DNA from 4 places in the Vibrio rotiferianus genome. Region 1 is predicted to be linked to each of the others. Evidence: predicted binding sites of a transcription regulator. Region 1 holds the regulator's gene; each other region holds the start of a gene.
The links. Region 1 encodes CRP, which controls carbon source genes, mostly activating them, when cyclic AMP is high. Its sites were predicted from a motif close to TGTGANNNNNNTCACA; they were not measured.
Positions count from the first base shown of each region.

Region 2: a site for CRP is predicted at 2,251-2,266, ahead of BSZ04_RS10760 (CTP synthase). Genes of this name have one in related genera too.
Region 3: a site for CRP is predicted at 1,577-1,592, ahead of cdd (cytidine deaminase). Genes of this name have one in related genera too.
Region 4: a site for CRP is predicted at 2,763-2,778, ahead of cytR (DNA-binding transcriptional regulator CytR). Genes of this name have one in related genera too.

Region 1 covers NZ_CP018312.1:102,051-106,679, forward strand. The annotation lists gene astA (arginine N-succinyltransferase) at 1-571, shown strand, start outside; gene astD (succinylglutamate-semialdehyde dehydrogenase) at 600-2,057, shown strand; gene BSZ04_RS09495 (DUF1338 domain-containing protein) at 2,322-3,113, shown strand; gene crp (cAMP-activated global transcriptional regulator CRP) at 3,296-3,928, opposite strand; gene BSZ04_RS09505 (phosphoribulokinase) at 4,168-4,629, opposite strand, start outside.
Region 2 covers NZ_CP018312.1:352,926-357,554, reverse strand. The annotation lists gene eno (phosphopyruvate hydratase) at 1-447, opposite strand, end outside; gene BSZ04_RS10760 (CTP synthase) at 526-2,166, opposite strand; gene mazG (nucleoside triphosphate pyrophosphohydrolase) at 2,318-3,115, opposite strand; gene relA (GTP diphosphokinase) at 3,324-4,629, opposite strand, start outside.
Region 3 covers NZ_CP018312.1:1,187,384-1,192,012, reverse strand. The annotation lists gene sbcB (exodeoxyribonuclease I) at 1-319, shown strand, start outside; gene BSZ04_RS14550 (CidA/LrgA family protein) at 378-752, shown strand; gene BSZ04_RS14545 (LrgB family protein) at 754-1,431, shown strand; gene cdd (cytidine deaminase) at 1,697-2,584, shown strand; gene purT (formate-dependent phosphoribosylglycinamide formyltransferase) at 2,731-3,906, shown strand; gene BSZ04_RS14530 (thiopurine S-methyltransferase) at 3,986-4,629, opposite strand, start outside.
Region 4 covers NZ_CP018312.1:2,827,660-2,832,288, forward strand. The annotation lists gene rpmE (50S ribosomal protein L31) at 11-229, opposite strand; gene priA (primosomal protein N') at 527-2,728, shown strand; gene cytR (DNA-binding transcriptional regulator CytR) at 2,933-3,940, shown strand; gene ftsN (cell division protein FtsN) at 4,077-4,622, shown strand.

The sequences.
Region 1 (4,629 bases):
GGCAGAGCACCCAGAGCGTTTCTCGGAAACCATCTTTGCTGAAATGCGTGGCGTGTCAGATGAGAACGGTAACTCACCATTCTGGCAGTGGCTTCAAGAGCATTTCTTCTCTATCGATTTCACTCTGGCAGATTACCTAACGGGTATCGGCAAGAAAGGCTTTATCGCTGACTTGATGCCGAAGTTGCCAATATACATCAACCTGCTGAGCCCAGAAGCGCAAGCCGTGATTGGTCAAGTGCATGACAACACGCGCCCTGCTTTGAAGCTACTAGAGAACGAAGGCTTCACCAACCGTGGTTACGTCGACATCTTCGATGGTGGTCCAACGGTGGAGTGTGACCTACGCAATATCGAATCGGTACGCCACTCATTCCGCGCACAAGTCAAAATCTCGGAGCATACCAGCACACAAGATTTCTTGATGTGTAACTCATCATTCGAGAACTTCCGCGCTGCGGCAGCGAAAGCGGCGTATGACGCAGAAACGCAAAGCGTAGTGCTAGCCCCAGAATTGGCGGATGCACTCTTGGTTGAGGAAGGAGATTTTGTTCGCCTTCTTCCGCAGTAACTGACGACAGAATTTAAGGATAGAAACAATGACACATTGGATTGCAGGTGAATGGGTACAAGGTCAGGGTGAAGCATTTACGTCTCTGTCGCCTTACAACCAAGAAGTGATCTGGCAAGGTAACGGCGCGACAGCAGAGCAGGTTAACCAAGCGGTATCTGCGGCGCGTGAAGCGTTCGTTGATTGGAAGAAGCGCCCATTTGCAGAGCGTGAAGCGATCGTGTTGGCTTTTGCAGAGAAAGTAAAAGAGAACAGCGAAAAAATCGCTGAAGTGATTGCTAAAGAAACCGGCAAGCCGATTTGGGAAACGCGCACTGAAGCGGCAGCGATGGCGGGTAAAATCGCGATCTCTATTCGTGCTTACCACGACCGTACTGGTGAAGCGACGCGTGAAGCTGCAGGCAACCAAATTGTATTGCGTCATCGCCCATTGGGTGTAATGGCGGTCTTCGGTCCTTACAACTTCCCGGGGCACTTACCAAATGGTCACATCGTGCCAGCACTACTGGCAGGTAACACCGTGGTCTTCAAACCGTCTGAGCAAACGCCATGGACGGGTGAACTCGCTATGAAGTTGTGGGAAGAGGTTGGTCTACCAAAAGGTGTGATTAACCTAGTTCAAGGCGCGAAAGAGACTGGTATTGCGCTGGCTGATGCGAAAGGCATTGATGGCGTGCTGTTTACTGGTAGTGCAAACACAGGTCATGTTCTGCATCGTCAATTTGCTGGTCAGCCGGGTAAGATGCTGGCGCTTGAAATGGGTGGCAACAACCCGATGGTTATCTCGGATAACTACGGCGACCTAGACGCAACGGTTTACACCATCATCCAATCTGCCTTTATCAGCGCAGGGCAACGCTGTACCTGTGCTCGTCGTCTGTACATTCCATTTGGCGACAAGGGTGATGCAGTGATTACTAAGCTGGTGGAAGCGACACGCAATATTCGCGTAGACCAACCATTTGCAGAGCCTGCGCCATTCATGGGACCGCAAATTTCGCTTGCGGCAGCCAAGTTTATTCTCGATGCACAAGCGAACTTGCAAGCACTTGGTGGTGAAAGCTTGATCGAAGCGAAAGCGGGTGAGGCGGCGTTTGTTTCTCCGGGTATCATCGATGTGACGAACATTGCTGAGTTGCCAGATGAAGAGTACTTCGGTCCACTTCTGCAAGTCGTGCGCTACGAAGGGCTAGAGAAAGCGGTAGAGCTGGCGAACGATACGCGCTTTGGTCTATCGGCAGGTCTGGTCTCAACCGACGACCAAGAGTGGGAATACTTTGTTGACCACATTCGTGCCGGCATCGTGAACCGCAACCGTCAGTTAACAGGTGCAAGCGGTGATGCGCCATTTGGTGGTCCGGGTGCGTCGGGTAACCTACGCCCTAGTGCTTACTACGCAGCAGACTACTGTGCGTACCCAATGGCATCAATGGAGGGACAAGAGACGGTCTTGCCTGCAACATTGAGCCCAGGTGTAAGCCTGTAATAGAGAAATACGAAGCGGTGACAAAGTATCGCCGCTTCTACCTGCCAGAGCTATTTACCAAGTTAGGATTTCGGTAAGCGCGCTGGCAAACGCCAAAGGCGAGCTAAAGACTCTCCAGCGCGTGTTGACTGACTGGCACTTATGCCGCACATACCGTCACAGGTTGATGACCGCTCGTTCGTGATTCTGGACAGCTTTAGGGCTGTGAACGAGTGGTCAACTTCCTCTTACCCCTAACTCTACATTTCATAACAAGGAGTCGTTATGACGCCCGATGTGTTATTTGAATCGCTATGGCAAGACTACATTCAACGTCTTTGTCCTTCTGCTGCTAAAGTTCATCAACTGCTTCAAGAAGATGAGCCTCTGATTAATGACCATATTGCGCTACGTACGTTTAATGTCGCTCCCCTAGGCATTGAAACGCTGGCGAAGCCATTCTTGGCAGTGGGTTATAAAGCCTGTGGTGATTACGTATTTGAAAGCAAAAAGCTGGTGGCAAAACATTTTGAGCACCCAGATCCGAAGCAGCCAAAAGTCTTCATCAGTGAATTGAAAGTGGATGAGTGCTCACCAGAGCTACAAGCCATCGTTCATAAACTGGTAGAGCAGGTTGATGCTTCTAAACTGACAGGCAGTGACTTCTTGTACGGCGGACGTTTGTGGGACCTTAGCTATGCTGACTTCCAAATCTTAGCGAAAGAGAGTGAGTACGCTTCTTGGCTTGCTGCGCACGGTTACGGAGCTAACCACTTCACAGTGAGTGTGAATCAGCTCAATCAGCACCAAGAAGTGAAGCAGGTAAACGACCACCTACGCACAGCTGGTTTCACTATTAACGAGAATGGCGGTGAAGTAAAAGGCACGCCAGAGGTGCTACTAGAGCAATCGTCGACCATGGCAGACAAAGTGCCAGTGACCTTTGCTGAAGGCGTTGAGGTGATTCCTGGTGGCTTCTATGAGTTTGCTAAACGCTACCCAATGGATAACGGTGAGTTGTACCCAGGGTTTGTGGCAGCATCGGCAGATAAGATCTTCGAGAGTACCAACGGTTAATAGATATGAGGCGAGAGCGCTTTGAGAGGGTTTTTACTTGGAATCTGAGAGGGCTTCATCTCAAAGGATGAAGTCCGTTGTGAAGTGCAATGCTCTCGACTCTCAATGTCTAACTCCCAAAAAAGAAAAAGCCACCAAACTTACATTTGGTGGCTTTTAAATTTTTTAAACGTTAATCGAGATTAACGAGTCCCGTAAACAACGATAGTCTTACCGTGCGCAGAAATTAGGTTCTGCTCTTCTAGCATCTTCAAGATACGACCTACTGTCTCACGAGAACAGCCAACGATTTGACCGATTTCTTGACGAGTGATCTTGATTTGCATGCCGTCTGGGTGCGTCATCGCATCTGGCTGTTTAGCAAGGTTCAGAAGAGTCTGAGCGATACGACCAGTTACGTCTAGGAACGCTAGGTCACCCACTTTTTGGCTAGTAACTTGTAGACGACGAGCCATTTGCGCAGAAAGGCGCATTAGGATGTCTGGGTTAACTTGGATAAGTTGACGGAATTTCTTGAAAGAAATCTCTGCCACTTCACAAGGAGATTTAGCGCGAACCCAAGCTGTACGCTCTTGGTCTTCTTCGAATAGACCAAGCTCACCAATGAAGTCGCCTTGGTTTAGGTAAGAAAGGATCATTTCCTTACCTTCTTCGTCTTTGATAAGAACCGCAACAGAACCTTTAACGATGTAGTACAAAGTCTCTGCTTTTTCGCCCGCGTGAATTAGCGTGCTCTTTGATGGGTACTTATGAATATGACAGTGTGAAAGAAACCACTCTAATGTTGGGTCGGTTTGAGGTTTACCTAGAACCATAATATCTCACTTCCTCTGCAGGGTACGCTTGCGCTATCCATATTTTAGCTAAGCCTGAATTGGCTTACTAGAATAAGAGCACTTTTTATATGCTGCAAGCTCTCTTGTGTTTCGGTTAGAAATAGTATCCTTTTTCGGAAACGATTTCTTGATTTTAATCGTGCCATGATTGAGATTTTGTAAGCAAAACTGTGCACATGATCACGGTATGAAAAGTAAACACTCAATTAACGAGGTTTTTAACCAATTTTCCCAGTTTCGATGAGTTGCTGCAGAATCGGCCTCACTATGAGCTCCATTGCAAAGCTCATCTTACCGCCCGGCACCACAATGGTGTTATGACGAGACATGAATGATCCATCAATCATCGCCAGCAAATACGGGAAGTCGACATTCTTGATTCCGCGTAGGCGGATCACCACGAAACTCTCATCCAAACTCGGGATGCCTTTCGCGTTAAGTGGGTTGGAAGTATCAACCGTTGGTACACGCTGAAAGTTGATATGTGTACGAGAAAATTGCGGGGTAATGTAGTTCAGGTAATCGTCCATCGAGCGTACGATCGAATCCATTACCGCTTCTCTTGAGTGGCCACGATCGCGCGTGTCACGAACGAACTTTTGAATCCATTCCAAGTTCACGATTGGCACCATGCCAATTAGAAAGTCAACGTGACGCGCCACGTTGACGTCACCATCTAC
Region 2 (4,629 bases), 250 kb from region 1:
TGGTAGAGGCATAGAGAATTGACCAGCTGTACCGTTTAGCTCAGCGATGTGCTCGTATAGAGGCATGCCTTTAGCTGCTGCTGCAGCTTTAGCGTTTGCTAGAGAAACAGCTAGGATAGCGTTCGCACCGAACTTAGATTTGTTTTCAGTGCCGTCTAGTTCGATCATTACTGCGTCGATTGCAGCTTGGTCTTTAGCGTCTTTGCCAACTAGAGCTTCAGCGATTGCGCCGTTTACAGCTTCAACAGCTTTAAGAACACCTTTACCTAGGAAACGTGCTTTGTCACCGTCACGTAGCTCAAGAGCTTCGCGAGAACCAGTAGATGCGCCAGATGGAGCTGCTGCCATACCTACGAAACCGCCTTCTAGGTGTACTTCAGCTTCTACAGTTGGGTTACCACGTGAGTCGATGATTTCACGACCTAGAACTTTAACGATCTTAGACATTAATGTTTCCTCTCGTTTCAAATATAAATGTCAATTTTAAAGGGCAGCAGCACAACCTTCGCCGCAGCCCGTATCCTTTTACTTCTCGAATTCGCCGCGAGCGTTTTGACCTGCAGCTTTCACGAAACCTGCGAATAGTGGGTGACCATCGCGAGGCGTCGAGGTGAATTCTGGGTGGAATTGAGCCGCTACAAACCATGGGTGAGCTGGGTTCTCAATCATTTCCACTAGTTTCTTGTCCGCTGATAGGCCAGATACTTTCAGACCTGCTTTTTCGATTTGCGGACGAAGAACGTTGTTTACTTCGTAACGGTGACGGTGACGTTCATGAACAGTCGCGCTACCGTATAGTTCACGAGCTTTAGTCCCTTTCTCTAGGTGACATAGCTGTGAACCAAGACGCATCGTACCACCTAGGTCAGACGTTTCAGTACGTTCTTCAACTTTACCTTCGCCGTCTACCCATTCAGTGATCAAACCTACCACAGGGTACTTAGTGTCTTTGTTAAATTCTGTTGAATGTGCACCTTCCATACCCGCTACGTTACGCGCGTATTCGATCAGTGCTACTTGCATGCCTAGACAGATACCTAGGTAAGGTACTTTGTTTTCACGAGCGTATTGTGCTGCGCGAATCTTACCTTCGATACCACGGTCACCGAAGCCGCCAGGTACTAGGATTGCATCTAGACCTTCAAGTACTTCTACGCCTTTCGTCTCAACATCTTGAGAGTCTACGTATTTAATTGTGACGTTTAGACGGTTTTTCAAGCCTGCGTGTTTAAGTGCTTCGTTTACTGACTTGTAAGCGTCTGGTAGTTCGATGTATTTACCGACCATACCGATAGTTACTTCACCAGTTGGGTTCGCTTCTTCGTAGATAACCTGTTCCCATTCAGACAGATCAGCTTCTGGTGCGTTGATACCAAAGCGAGCACAAACTAGGTCATCTAGACCTTGAGACTTAACAAGTTGAGGGATCTTGTAGATTGAATCTACGTCCTTCATTGAGATTACCGCTTTCTCAGGAACGTTACAGAATAGCGCAATCTTCTTACGCTCGTTCGCTGGGATCATACGATCAGAGCGGCAAACAAGAATATCTGGTTGGATACCGATAGATAGCAGCTCTTTAACAGAGTGCTGAGTTGGCTTAGTTTTCACTTCGCCCGCAGCTGCTAGGTAAGGAACTAGAGTTAGGTGCATGAACATAGCACGTTCACGGCCTAGTTCTACTGCAAGCTGACGAATCGCTTCCATAAATGGCAGTGATTCGATATCACCTACTGTGCCACCGACTTCAACGATAGCAACATCATGGCCTTCAGAACCTGCGATTACGCGGTCTTTAATAGCGTTAGTGATGTGAGGGATAACCTGAATAGTTGCACCTAGGTAATCGCCACGACGCTCTTTACGTAGAACGTCAGCGTAAACACGACCAGCAGTGAAGTTGTTGCGCTTGGTCATCTTGGTACGAATGAAACGCTCGTAGTGACCAAGGTCAAGGTCAGTCTCTGCGCCATCTTCCGTAACGAACACTTCACCGTGTTGAGTTGGGCTCATTGTGCCTGGATCAACGTTGATGTAAGGGTCAAGCTTCATCATAGTCACTTTAAGACCACGAGCTTCTAGAATAGCTGCAAGAGATGCTGCTGCAATACCTTTACCTAGAGAGGATACAACCCCGCCAGTAACAAAAATGTAATTTGTCGTCATGTTTAACCTGAAATTGGTTGAATGAGGGAAATGGAGTGCTTCTGGACGGGACGTAAATATACCAGAAGCTCCTTAACGCCACAACGTGAAATCTATCACACTGCAATTTTTTATTTTTTGCTTCAAATCAAAGTCGCGTATTCATGTATTTTCATCTTTGTTCATCTAGCTTCACTTCATCCCACATAGAATCAAGCTCATCTAGCGTAAAGTCTGTGAGCTGCTTACCACGCGCTGCAACTTTAGTTTCCACGCCTTTAAAGCGTTTCGAGAACTTTATGTTAGCCTTTGCCAGTGCCACTTCTGGGTCTTTCCCTAAGTGACGCGACAGGTTCACAGTTGCAAATAAAAGATCGCCTAATTCAAGCTCAACCTTTTCCTCATCCGGATTAATTTGAAGCGCTTCTTCCATCACCTCTTCAATTTCTTCCTGCACTTTTCCAACAACCGGACCAAGCGAGTCCCAATCAAAACCATATTTGGCGCACTTTTTCTGGATCTTTGTGGCACGCGAAAGTGCAGGTAGAGAGTTTGGTATTGAGTCTAGAATACTTTCTTCAGCTTTGCCTACTTGAGCTTTCTCTTTCGCTTTTTCCGCTTCCCAGTTTGCGTTAATTTCATCATCCGATTCGAACTCTACGTCAGAAAAAACATGCGGATGACGACGAGTCAGCTTTTCGTTAACCGTTTCGACCACGTCAGAAAAATCAAACAGTCCCTGCTCTTTCGCCATTTGGCTGTAGAAAATCACTTGGAACAATAAGTCACCCAACTCTTCTTGCAAGTTCGGCCAATCGCGGTTTTGAATCGCATCCACCACTTCATAGGTTTCTTCAATGGTGTGCGGAACAATGGTGTCGAAGGTCTGCTTTAAGTCCCAAGGGCAACCACTTTCTGGGTCACGCAGCTTCGCCATGATTTGTTCTAACTGTTCAATTGGATGACTCATTTTCTGTTCCTTTAAACCTTTCTATCTAAAGAAAAAGGTGAGCGGCCAAAACCACTCACCTTTAATTTGTTTTCTAACTGTTTTTACTAAGTAGTTGGTTCTTCTGGCAAGGCAGTAAACTTATGAGACCCATGAGCATAGCTTGCCTATGAGATTGGGCCACATAAGTGCAGCTAACGCCGCTAGAAAGCCAAATACGACGTAAAAATTAGCCTAAGCGTTTCACCGACATAACATCCTTGATCTGCTCAACACGTTTCGAAACGCGCGAGAACACTTCGAGGTTGGTCACTTCAAGGTCAAAGTCCATGATCGACATTTGCGTGCGGTAATCGACACGGCTCTTCATGCTGGTAACTTTTATTTTCTCGTTCGCAAATAAGGTGGTGATGTCTTTGAGTAGGCCACCTCGTTCCATTGCTTCGACGCGAACGGTTAAGATGTAAGAACCGACAAAGCCGCTACCCCAGACGGTATCGATGATACGTTCTGGTGCGTGATGACGAAGCTCTTCTAGCTGTTCACAGTCACTGCGGTGAACCGAGATACCGCGGCCTTGGGTGATGTAGCCTGAGATCTCATCGCCTGGTATTGGCTGACAACAGCGCGCTAGGTGCGTCATTAGGTTATCGACACCTTCTACCACTACCGCATCTTTCTTCGGACGACTTTGCGCTGGAGCTCTGCTTTCTGCTTCTTGCAGTTTTTCTAGCGCTTGCTGGTCTTCCTCTTCTGCGGTTGGCTTATTCACCAACGCGTTGATGTGGTTGATGATCTGGTTAATACGCAAATCACCACTACCGATACCAACATATAACTCATCGGCACTATTTACGTTAAAACGCTTCAGAGCGTAACTGTCAGCGTCTTTCAGTGTCGCGCCAATTTTAGTCAGCTCATGCTCTAATATTTCACGACCGGCTTCTAAGTTCTTCTCACGACTTTGCTTGCGGAACCATGCGTTAATCTTCGCACGCGCTCGACCGGATGTTACAAAGCCCAGAGATGGGTTTAACCAGTCACGTGATGGGTTTGGCTCTTTTTGAGTGATGATTTCGACTTGGTCGCCCATCTGCAGCTTGTGGGTGAACGGTACGATACGACCAGCTACTTTAGCGCCGATACAACGGTGACCCACTTCGGAGTGAATGTGGTAAGCGAAATCGAGCGGTGTTGCGCCCATTGGTAGGTCGACAACGTCACCACGTGGAGTAAAGGCATACACGCGATCATCAAACACCTGACTACGCAGCTCGTCCAACATTTCACCAGAGTCAGACATCTCTTCTTGCCAATCGAGCAGCTTACGCAACCATGTGATCTTCTCATCATAACCACTGCGGCTGCTTGCACCCTCTTTGTACTTCCAGTGTGCTGCGACACCTAGCTCGGAGTCTTCGTGCATCTCTTTAGTACGAATCTGGATCTCGATCGTCTTGCCTTCAGGGCCAAGAATCACGGTGTGAATAGACTGGTAGCCGTTTGGTTTCGGGTTTGCTACGTAATCGTCGAAC
Region 3 (4,629 bases), 1.1 Mb from region 1:
TTTTTTCTCGCCTGCTGATCGCGCGGCGATGGACATCATTCGTGAAACGGACCCAACTAACCTAGCCGCACTGGATATTGAATTTGATGACAAGCGCATCAAACCGTTGCTGTTTCGTTACCGTGCTCGTCACTACTCAAGCACACTAGATGACCAAGAGCAAAGACGCTGGGCACAGCACTGTCGTGAAGTCTTTGAAAGCCAGATTGAAGAGTATATGCTTAATTTAGAGAACTTAGTTCACGAACATGAAAGTGACGAAAAAAAGATAGCAATACTAAAATCTGTCTATCGTTATGTAGAGAGCCTAGCCTCCTAATTTCTTTCCTTGTTCAAGCGCACCTTCGGGTGTGTTTGTTGTTTTATATGCTGTCAAAATGATAAAAGATCGATTATTACAGCTGATCCATTTGCTCATTTCCCTCGCACTCATCATGGGAGCACTTGGTATCGGCAACACCATTCAAAAGTTCGCTGGCATTTCGGTTCCTGGAAGTGTCCTAGGCATGCTTGTGCTGTTTTTCTCCATGACTCTTGGCTTAGTCAAAGTCGAATGGGTTAAGCCCGGCGCGACACTTTTCATTCGCTACATGATTCTACTCTTTGTCCCTATCAGTGTTGGGCTGATGCAGCACTTTGATATGTTACTAGCGAATGCGCTTCCTATTATTGCTAGTGCAGTTGGTGGCTCACTGATTGTGTTGGTCACCTTAGCGTGGTTCTTAGACTACTTATTAAAGGAGAAACATTGATATGTGGTTAATCGTCACTATTGTGGTTTTCCTTGCCGCACGCCAAATTGCTATTAAGGTAAATAATCCTATTGCGAACCCCCTTTTGATCAGCATCGCGGTGTTAATCCCGTTACTTACCTTTTTAAAAGTGCCATTTGAAACGTACTACGCAGACAACGAATACATCAGCTTCTTGCTGCAACCAGCCGTTGTTGCACTGGCGTACCCGCTGTACGAGCAACTGCCACAGATCAAATCAAACTGGCGCATTATCGCTCTGGCCTGTACGTTAGGTAGTGTAATGTCAATGCTAACAGCGACGCTCATCGCGGTAGCGTTTAAAGCAGACATCAGCTTGATTGCAAGCTTAGTCGGCAAGTCGGTAACGACACCTATCGCAATGGAGATTTCTAGCCACCTGGGTGGTGAAGCTGCTGTTGCCGCTATTCTAGTGCTTATTGTGGGCTTATTCGGTGCCATTCTCGCGTACCCTATCTTTAACCTCATTGGCATCAAACACCCTATTGCACGCGGCTTAACGATGGGTACGGTATCGCATGCTTTGGGCACTGCCACCTGTGCAGAAAAACAACCAGGCGATGCAGCCTTCTCGTCCCTTGCATTAGTGCTTTGTGGCATCATCACTTCTATCCTTGCGCCTAGCTTCTTTGCTTTAGCTGTTTGGTTGTACCAATAAAGACCTCAATGATCTGCCTTGCTTTACTCTCCTCTAAAGCGAGCAGGTCATAGCCTCTCCTAGAAAACTCGCAGTATGAATATCAGTTGATATAGTTATTAGTGGGACAGAGATAACGTTAAATCGTGATGAAATCGAATACATGTGTGACCTCACTCTAATTATGTAACGTAAAGTTCAATTACATCAATTAACGTGATCTGAAGCACGGAACATTTTCATCCTTCACATAGAATAACTGTCCATGCACTAACAAGGATTCAACATGAAAAGTCGCATTGAACAGGCGCTAACAAGCGCTCCTGAAGCACTTTCAAAACATCTTGCTCCTATCGTCCAAGCAGACGATTTTGATGCTACTATTTCTGAGCAACAGTTTGATGAGCTGCTAAACGCTACCAATCTTTCTGATAAAGAGCTTCGTGTTGCTCTACTTCCTTTTGCCGCAGCGTTCTCTTACGCTCCTATTTCTGAATTTTATGTTGGCGCGATCGTTCGTGGCCTCTCTGGTCGCCTTTACTTCGGTGCAAACATGGAATTCTTTGGCGTTCAGCTAGGGCAAACCGTTCACGCAGAGCAATGTGCAATCAGCCATGCATGGATGAAAGGTGAACGTGGTGTAAAAGACATCACCATCAACTACAGCCCATGCGGACACTGTCGACAGTTCATGAATGAGCTAAGCACTGCGAAAGAGCTTAAGATCCAATTACCAGAACGCGAAGAAAAATCACTGCATCACTACCTTCCTGAAGCGTTTGGCCCTGCAGACTTAGGTATTGAGTCAGGTTTGATGGCAGAAGTGAAACACGAGTTTGTTTACGATGAAGACGATACTCTGATTCAAGAAGCTGTTAACGCAATGAACATCAGCCACGCGCCTTACACGAACAACCTCAGTGGTATTGCTCTTGAGATGAACAGTGGTCGCGTATTCCAAGGGGCTTATGCAGAAAACGCTGCATTCAACCCTAGCCTACCTCCACTTCAGGTCGCACTGATTCAAATCCTGATGGCAGGAGAGCAGTTTGAAGACATCAAAGCAGCGGCACTAGTCGAGAACTCGCAAGGCAAGATCAGCCACCTAGCTGATACTCAATCGACGCTTGAGGCACTAAACCCTGATATTCCAGTGAGTTTTGTGAACGTTTAACTCATTCAGGCCTCAAGTAATAAGCTCTACTCTGTGTAGGGCTTTTTTATTATCAAAAAACTCACGCAAACGTTTGCTTCGGACTAAAAATTCAGTATGATCCCCTGCAATTTCTGTTTCATCACTTTATTTTGTAAGGGAACACTATGTTCGGTACTGCTACTAGCACTCATGCTACCCGTGTATTACTTTTGGGCTCAGGCGAGCTTGGTAAAGAAGTGGCAATTGAATGCCAACGTCTTGGCTTGGAAGTGATCGCATGTGACCGTTACGCCGATGCTCCAGCAATGCAAGTGGCGCATCGCAGCTACGTCATCGATATGCTTGACGGCCAAGCACTAGAAGAAATCATCAGCAAAGAGCAGCCTGCGTATGTAGTGCCTGAGATTGAAGCTATCGCGACGGACAAATTGGTTGAGTTAGAAGAAAAAGGCTTGAACGTTGTTCCTACTGCAAAAGCGACCAAGTTAACGATGAACCGAGAAGGTATCCGTAGGCTCGCTTCTGAAGAATTGGGCTTAACCACCTCTCCTTACCAGTTTGCAGACAACGTTGAAGACTTTAAAGCGGCGGTTGAACATGTAGGCATCCCATGTGTTGTTAAACCAGTGATGAGCTCTTCGGGCAAAGGTCAGAGCGTGATTAAAACGGAAGAAGACGTTCAAACCGCTTGGGAATACGCACAAGAAGGTGGCCGTACTGGTGCTGGCCGTGTCATTGTAGAAGGCTTTATCGATTTCGATTACGAAATCACGTTGCTAACAGTACGTGCAGTCGATGGTGTACATTTCTGTGCGCCGATCGGACACCGACAAGAAGACGGTGACTACCGTGAGTCATGGCAGCCACAAGCCATGTCAGAGAATGCAATCAAAGCAGCAGAATACACGGCTGAGAAAGTTGTTAATGCGCTAGGTGGCTACGGTATCTTTGGTGTGGAGCTATTTGTTAAAGGAGACAAAGTTATTTTCAACGAAGTCTCCCCTCGCCCGCACGATACCGGCATGGTGACGATGATTTCTCAAGATATGTCTGAGTTCGCGCTTCACGTACGCGCGTTTACTGGCATGCCGATTAACAGCATCGTTCAGTATGGGCCATCTGCATCCGCGGTTGTTTTAGGCCAAGGTACATCAACTGATATCCGCTTTGACAATCTTGCCAAAGCACTGGCTCAGCCACAAACTCAAGTTCGTTTGTTTGGTAAGCCTGAAATCGACGGCCGCCGCCGCTTGGGTGTCGTTTTAACCCGTCGCAAGACCATTGAAAATTCGATTGAAGATGCAGTGAACAACGCTTCTAAAGTACAGATCGTGTACTAATTCCGCGAATCCACACAAGAAAAACAAAAGCGCAGCTCAATTGGCTGCGCTTTTTCTTTGTGTAGACTCGAACAAACCGTTACTTGCTCTCGATTAAATACACTTCTTCAGAGAAACGGCTGAGCCCTTTCTTAGCGATTTTCGGATGGTTCTCGTCAGCCTTGTCTACGTGCAAACAAGTAATTTTGTAACCCGCAAACAACTGTTCGATCTCCTCGACTGGCACACTGAACGGAGGGCCTGACATCTCATCCTGAGGATAGTTGAGCGTCACTAATAAAATACGTCCACCAGGGTTTAGTAACTGCTTAACGCGTGCGGCGTATTCTTCTCGCATCTCTAGCGGCAATGCAACGAGTGCAGCACGATCATAAATGATATCCGCTTTTGAAACTGGGGCGGTAAAAAAGTCGCCAGTATAAATGGATAGCTCATCGAACTGATACAGCTCATGCATACCGTTAACCGGTGTTACGGTAGGTGTGTAAAAATGCTCAGCAAAAAATGCACGCACGGCAATTTGGCTCAGTTCCACACCCTGCACTTCATTGTGTTTCGTCGCAAGCCAGATTAGGTCTTCTGACTTGCCGCATAATGGAACCAACACTGTATCTTCACGTTTTGGGTTCGTGTGCTGCCAAAATGCAGGTAACAGTGGATTCACATCTTCAAGGTGAAACCCAATTTGATTACTGGCCCACTTAGTGTGCCAAAATTCTTGAT
Region 4 (4,629 bases), 600 kb from region 1:
GCGCTGGCTATTACTTCTTGCTTGATAGTGCACCGAAACGCTTGTTGAAGCGATCAACACGGCCGCCTGTATCAACGATACGTTGCTTACCAGTGTAGAATGGGTGACACTTGTCACATACGTCTAGGTGGATAGATTCCTTCGCTAGAGTAGATTTGAACTCAAAAGAGTTGCCGCAAGAACAAGTAGCAGTTACTGCTTTGTATTCTGGGTGGATACCAGCTTTCATGGGATAACCTCAATAGTAGGCCGTGTCGCTATACGAATCTAAGCCGCACACCACACGTAATTAATATCAAAAATGCGATACCGCATCGACCAATTGCCGAAGCCATATCTCAAGGCGCAGTATAGTAATGAATCACCTTGCTAGGATCAACACATTTGGCAACTTTTTCGCCACTTTTTTCACCAGCACTTATATATGGAGGGCTTTCTCTTACCTTATTTGAGGATTACTCGAATTCCGCCGAAGGTTTTAATAGACTATACCCTCTTCTTCCCTCTTTTATATAGTTAAGATTCTATGCGCCCATCCATCGCTAGAGTGGCACTACCAGTACCACTCGACAAACAGTTTGATTACATCATTCCTGGGCATCTCTTTCCGCTCATTGGAGGAAGGGTGTCTGTTCCTTTCGGCCGTCAGACCCTTGTCGGCATAGTCACAGCGATGGTGAACCATTCTGATTTTCCTAAAGAGCAACTGAAACCAATCAAAGCAGTATTAGACGCCCAACCTCTATGGTCAGAGAAACTATACTCCTTACTTACTTGGTGTAGTCAGTTTTACCAATACCCTCTCGGAGATACATTACACAACGCGATGCCCACTGCACTGCGTAAAGGTAAACCTGCAGACTTTGCTACGCTGCAAGAGTGGAAGATCACTACATCGGGTAAAGATAAGCTGATGCAAGGTTTAGGGCGCGCAGTCAAGCAACAGCGTGCTTTGCAGATGTTAGTTAATGGCTCAGTTCCGCATCAAGAGTTTATTGATCATGAAATTGGGTCTAGCGTACTTAAATCTTTAGAAGAGAAAGGCTGGGTCGAACGCATAGAGAAGAAGCCAACAATCACTAAGTGGGGCCAACAAGTCGAGTGCGACGTTGAGAAGCCAAAACTCAACCATGAACAGGCGCTGGCTATTGCAAGCGTAAACAGCCAAACCGGTTTTGCCTGCTATTTATTAGAGGGTGTGACGGGCTCTGGTAAAACAGAAGTTTACTTGAACCTAATCAAGCCAGTTCTTGAGCAAGGCAAACAAGCTTTGGTTTTGGTGCCAGAGATAGGTTTAACACCACAAACTATCAACCGCTTTAAACATCGCTTTAATGTTCCCGTTGATGTGATCCATTCTGGGCTAAATGATACCGAGCGGCTGAATGCTTGGCTTTCTGCACGGGACAAAGCCGCCGGCATCATTATTGGTACCCGCTCTGCCCTGCTAACGCCTTTCGCCAATCTCGGCATTATTATCGTCGATGAAGAGCACGACTCGTCTTATAAACAGCAAGATAGCCTACGTTATCACGCGCGTGATGTTGCGGTTATGCGCGCACATAAAGAGCAAGTGCCTATTGTGCTTGGCTCAGCGACCCCTGCTTTAGAAACGCTGCATAATGCGCTATCGGGCAAATACCACCACTTAACGTTGACTCAACGTGCTGGCTCTGCTGTGCCAACGACGAATAAAGTACTCGATGTAAAAGGCCTCTATTTAGATAGTGGATTATCCGCGCCTTTGATTGCAGAAATGCGCAAACACCTAAAAGCAGGCAATCAAGTCATGTTGTTCTTAAACCGCCGAGGCTTTTCACCAGCATTGATGTGCCATGAATGTGGCTGGATTGCGGAATGTAAACGTTGTGATGCTTACTACACCTTCCATCAATACAGCAATGAGATTCGCTGTCATCACTGCGGCTCACAGCAACCTGTGATTCATCAATGCCAAGGTTGTGGTTCGACTCAGTTGGTCACTGTGGGTGTGGGAACCGAACAGCTTGAGTTGCAACTGGCTGAGCTCTTCCCAGAATACAAAGCCATTCGTATTGATAGAGATAGCACGCGCCGTAAAGGCAGTTTAGAAGATGCGCTCGAATCGATTCGTAAAGGCGAATACCAAATTCTGATTGGTACGCAGATGTTAGCAAAAGGCCACCACTTCCCAAATGTTACGCTTGTTGCGCTACTCGATGTTGATGGTTCCCTCTACAGTAGTGACTTCCGCGCCTCCGAGAGACTGGCTCAACTGTTTATTCAGGTAGCAGGCCGCGCTGGCCGAGCAAGTAAGCCGGGAGAAGTGATACTGCAAACCCACCATCCAGAACATAGTTTGCTACAGGCGCTGCTGCAAAAAGACTACCAACACTTTGCCATGACCGCATTAGAAGAACGTAAACTGGCTCAATTACCGCCATATAGCTTCTTAACATTATTTAAAGCAGAGGCGAACCAAAGCGAAGTGGTCGAAGACTTTTTACGTCAAGTGCGTTTTACCCTTGAATCACACCCGCTATTCGATGATTCCTGCATGGTATTGGGACCGACTCCATCACCATTAGCCAAGCGTGCCGGGAAATATCGTTGGCAGTTGTTACTGCAAACTCAGCATCGCTCATTGATGCAAAAGTTATTAACCAGTGCGAAACCTGCTATTGAGTTGTTGCCAAATGCCAAGAAAGTACGCTGGAATTTAGACATAGAACCACAAGATCTCAGCTAGCAAACGTTTAACTATGTAATGAATTACCGTCTTATGTGATGAAAATCACAATCGCATTGCAATTTTTGTTAATCAGGCCGTAACTTTCACTTTAGAAATGAATAGACTATCCAAATTAGCAAAGTCTAAAGTGGATCAATCACATAGGCTGATATTAGAACAATGACAAACGTCATCTGGCAATCAATTGAGAGGGTATAAACTATGGCGACAATGAAGGATGTTGCCCAGCTTGCTGGAGTCTCTACCGCAACCGTGTCGCGAGCTCTGATGAATCCGGAAAAAGTATCATCATCGACACGAAAAAGAGTAGAAGATGCAGTACTTGAAGCTGGCTACTCACCGAATTCATTAGCACGCAACTTACGTAGAAATGAATCAAAAACCATTGTCACTATAGTTCCCGACATCTGCGATCCGTACTTTTCTGAAATCATTCGTGGTATCGAAGATGCAGCAATGGAACATGGCTACCTAGTCCTACTGGGCGACAGTGGTCAACAGAAAAAACGAGAAAGCTCATTTGTAAACCTCGTCTTTACCAAACAAGCTGATGGCATGCTACTGCTTGGCACCGATTTACCATTCGATGTCAGCAAGCCAGAACAGAAAAACTTACCACCTATGGTGATGGCTTGTGAGTTTGCTCCTGAGCTAGAACTGCCAACCGTACACATTGATAACCTAACCTCTGCTTTTGAAGCCGTGAACTACCTAACTCAATTAGGCCATAAGCGTATCGCTCAAATCTCTGGTCCAGAGAGTGCTGCACTATGCCAATTCCGTCAGCAGGGTTACCAACAGGCGTTACGTCGTGCGGGCATTACTAAAGAAGCACAATACAGTATCGTTACTGACTTCACCTTTGAAGGCGGTGCACAAGCAATCCGTAAACTACTCGAACTACCAGAGCCACCTACCGCTGTATTCTGTCATTGTGACACCATGGCTATTGGTGCGATCCAAGAAGCAAAACGCCTAGGATTGAGAGTTCCACAAGACATCTCAATTGTTGGGTTTGACGATATCCAATTTGCTCAGTACTGCGATCCACCGTTAACTACCATCTCGCAACCTCGTTATGAGATCGGTCGCCAAGCCATGCTAATGATGCTAGAGCTGTTAAAAGGTCATGATGTACACTCCGGCTCTCGCTTACTTGAGACCAAACTTGTTGTTCGAGGTAGTGCTGCTCCACCACCATTACGCTGATAACTAACTAGCCACTCTAGCATCGCTAAAGTGGCCAGTTTCCTGCACGTAGCTAACAAGATTACATTGTCAGGGTGTTTTCTCTCCTCGTTCTGGATTACCATACTGTCAGAATCCTTGATGACCTGAAGTTACCGTGGCAAATAGAGATTATGTACGACGTGGTCGTGGCACGCCGAAAAAAACAACCAAGAAACAACCATCACGAAAAAAACCTTGGCGTAGTGGCCTACTAGCTGTCTTGCTTGTGGGGGGCTTTGGCTATGGCTTATACCTACTCAGTACCGATCCTGAGCCAGAAAAGCCAGTAGCGAAACAAGAGCCGGTGAAGACAAGCAAGCCGAAACCAAAGAAAGAACTTCCACCTCCTCCTGAGGAAAAGTGGGAATATGTCGAGTCTTTACCTAGCCGTGAAGTCGAAGTTGTCGCGAAAGAAATTGAAGTTTCAAAGATCCCTTACATAATGCAATGTGGGGCGTATAAGACTCAGGCTCAAGCGGAAGACCGCAAGCTAGCGATCGCTTTCCAAGGAATCTCTAGCCAAATACGTAAGAAAGAAGGCAGTTCTTGGTACCGTGTCGTACTAGGACCGTACAAATTCAAACGTGATGCTGAAAAGGATCGCCACAAGTTGCAACGAGCGAAGATCGAGCCCTGCGCAATTTGGAAAGAGACTTTATAAGTCTGAC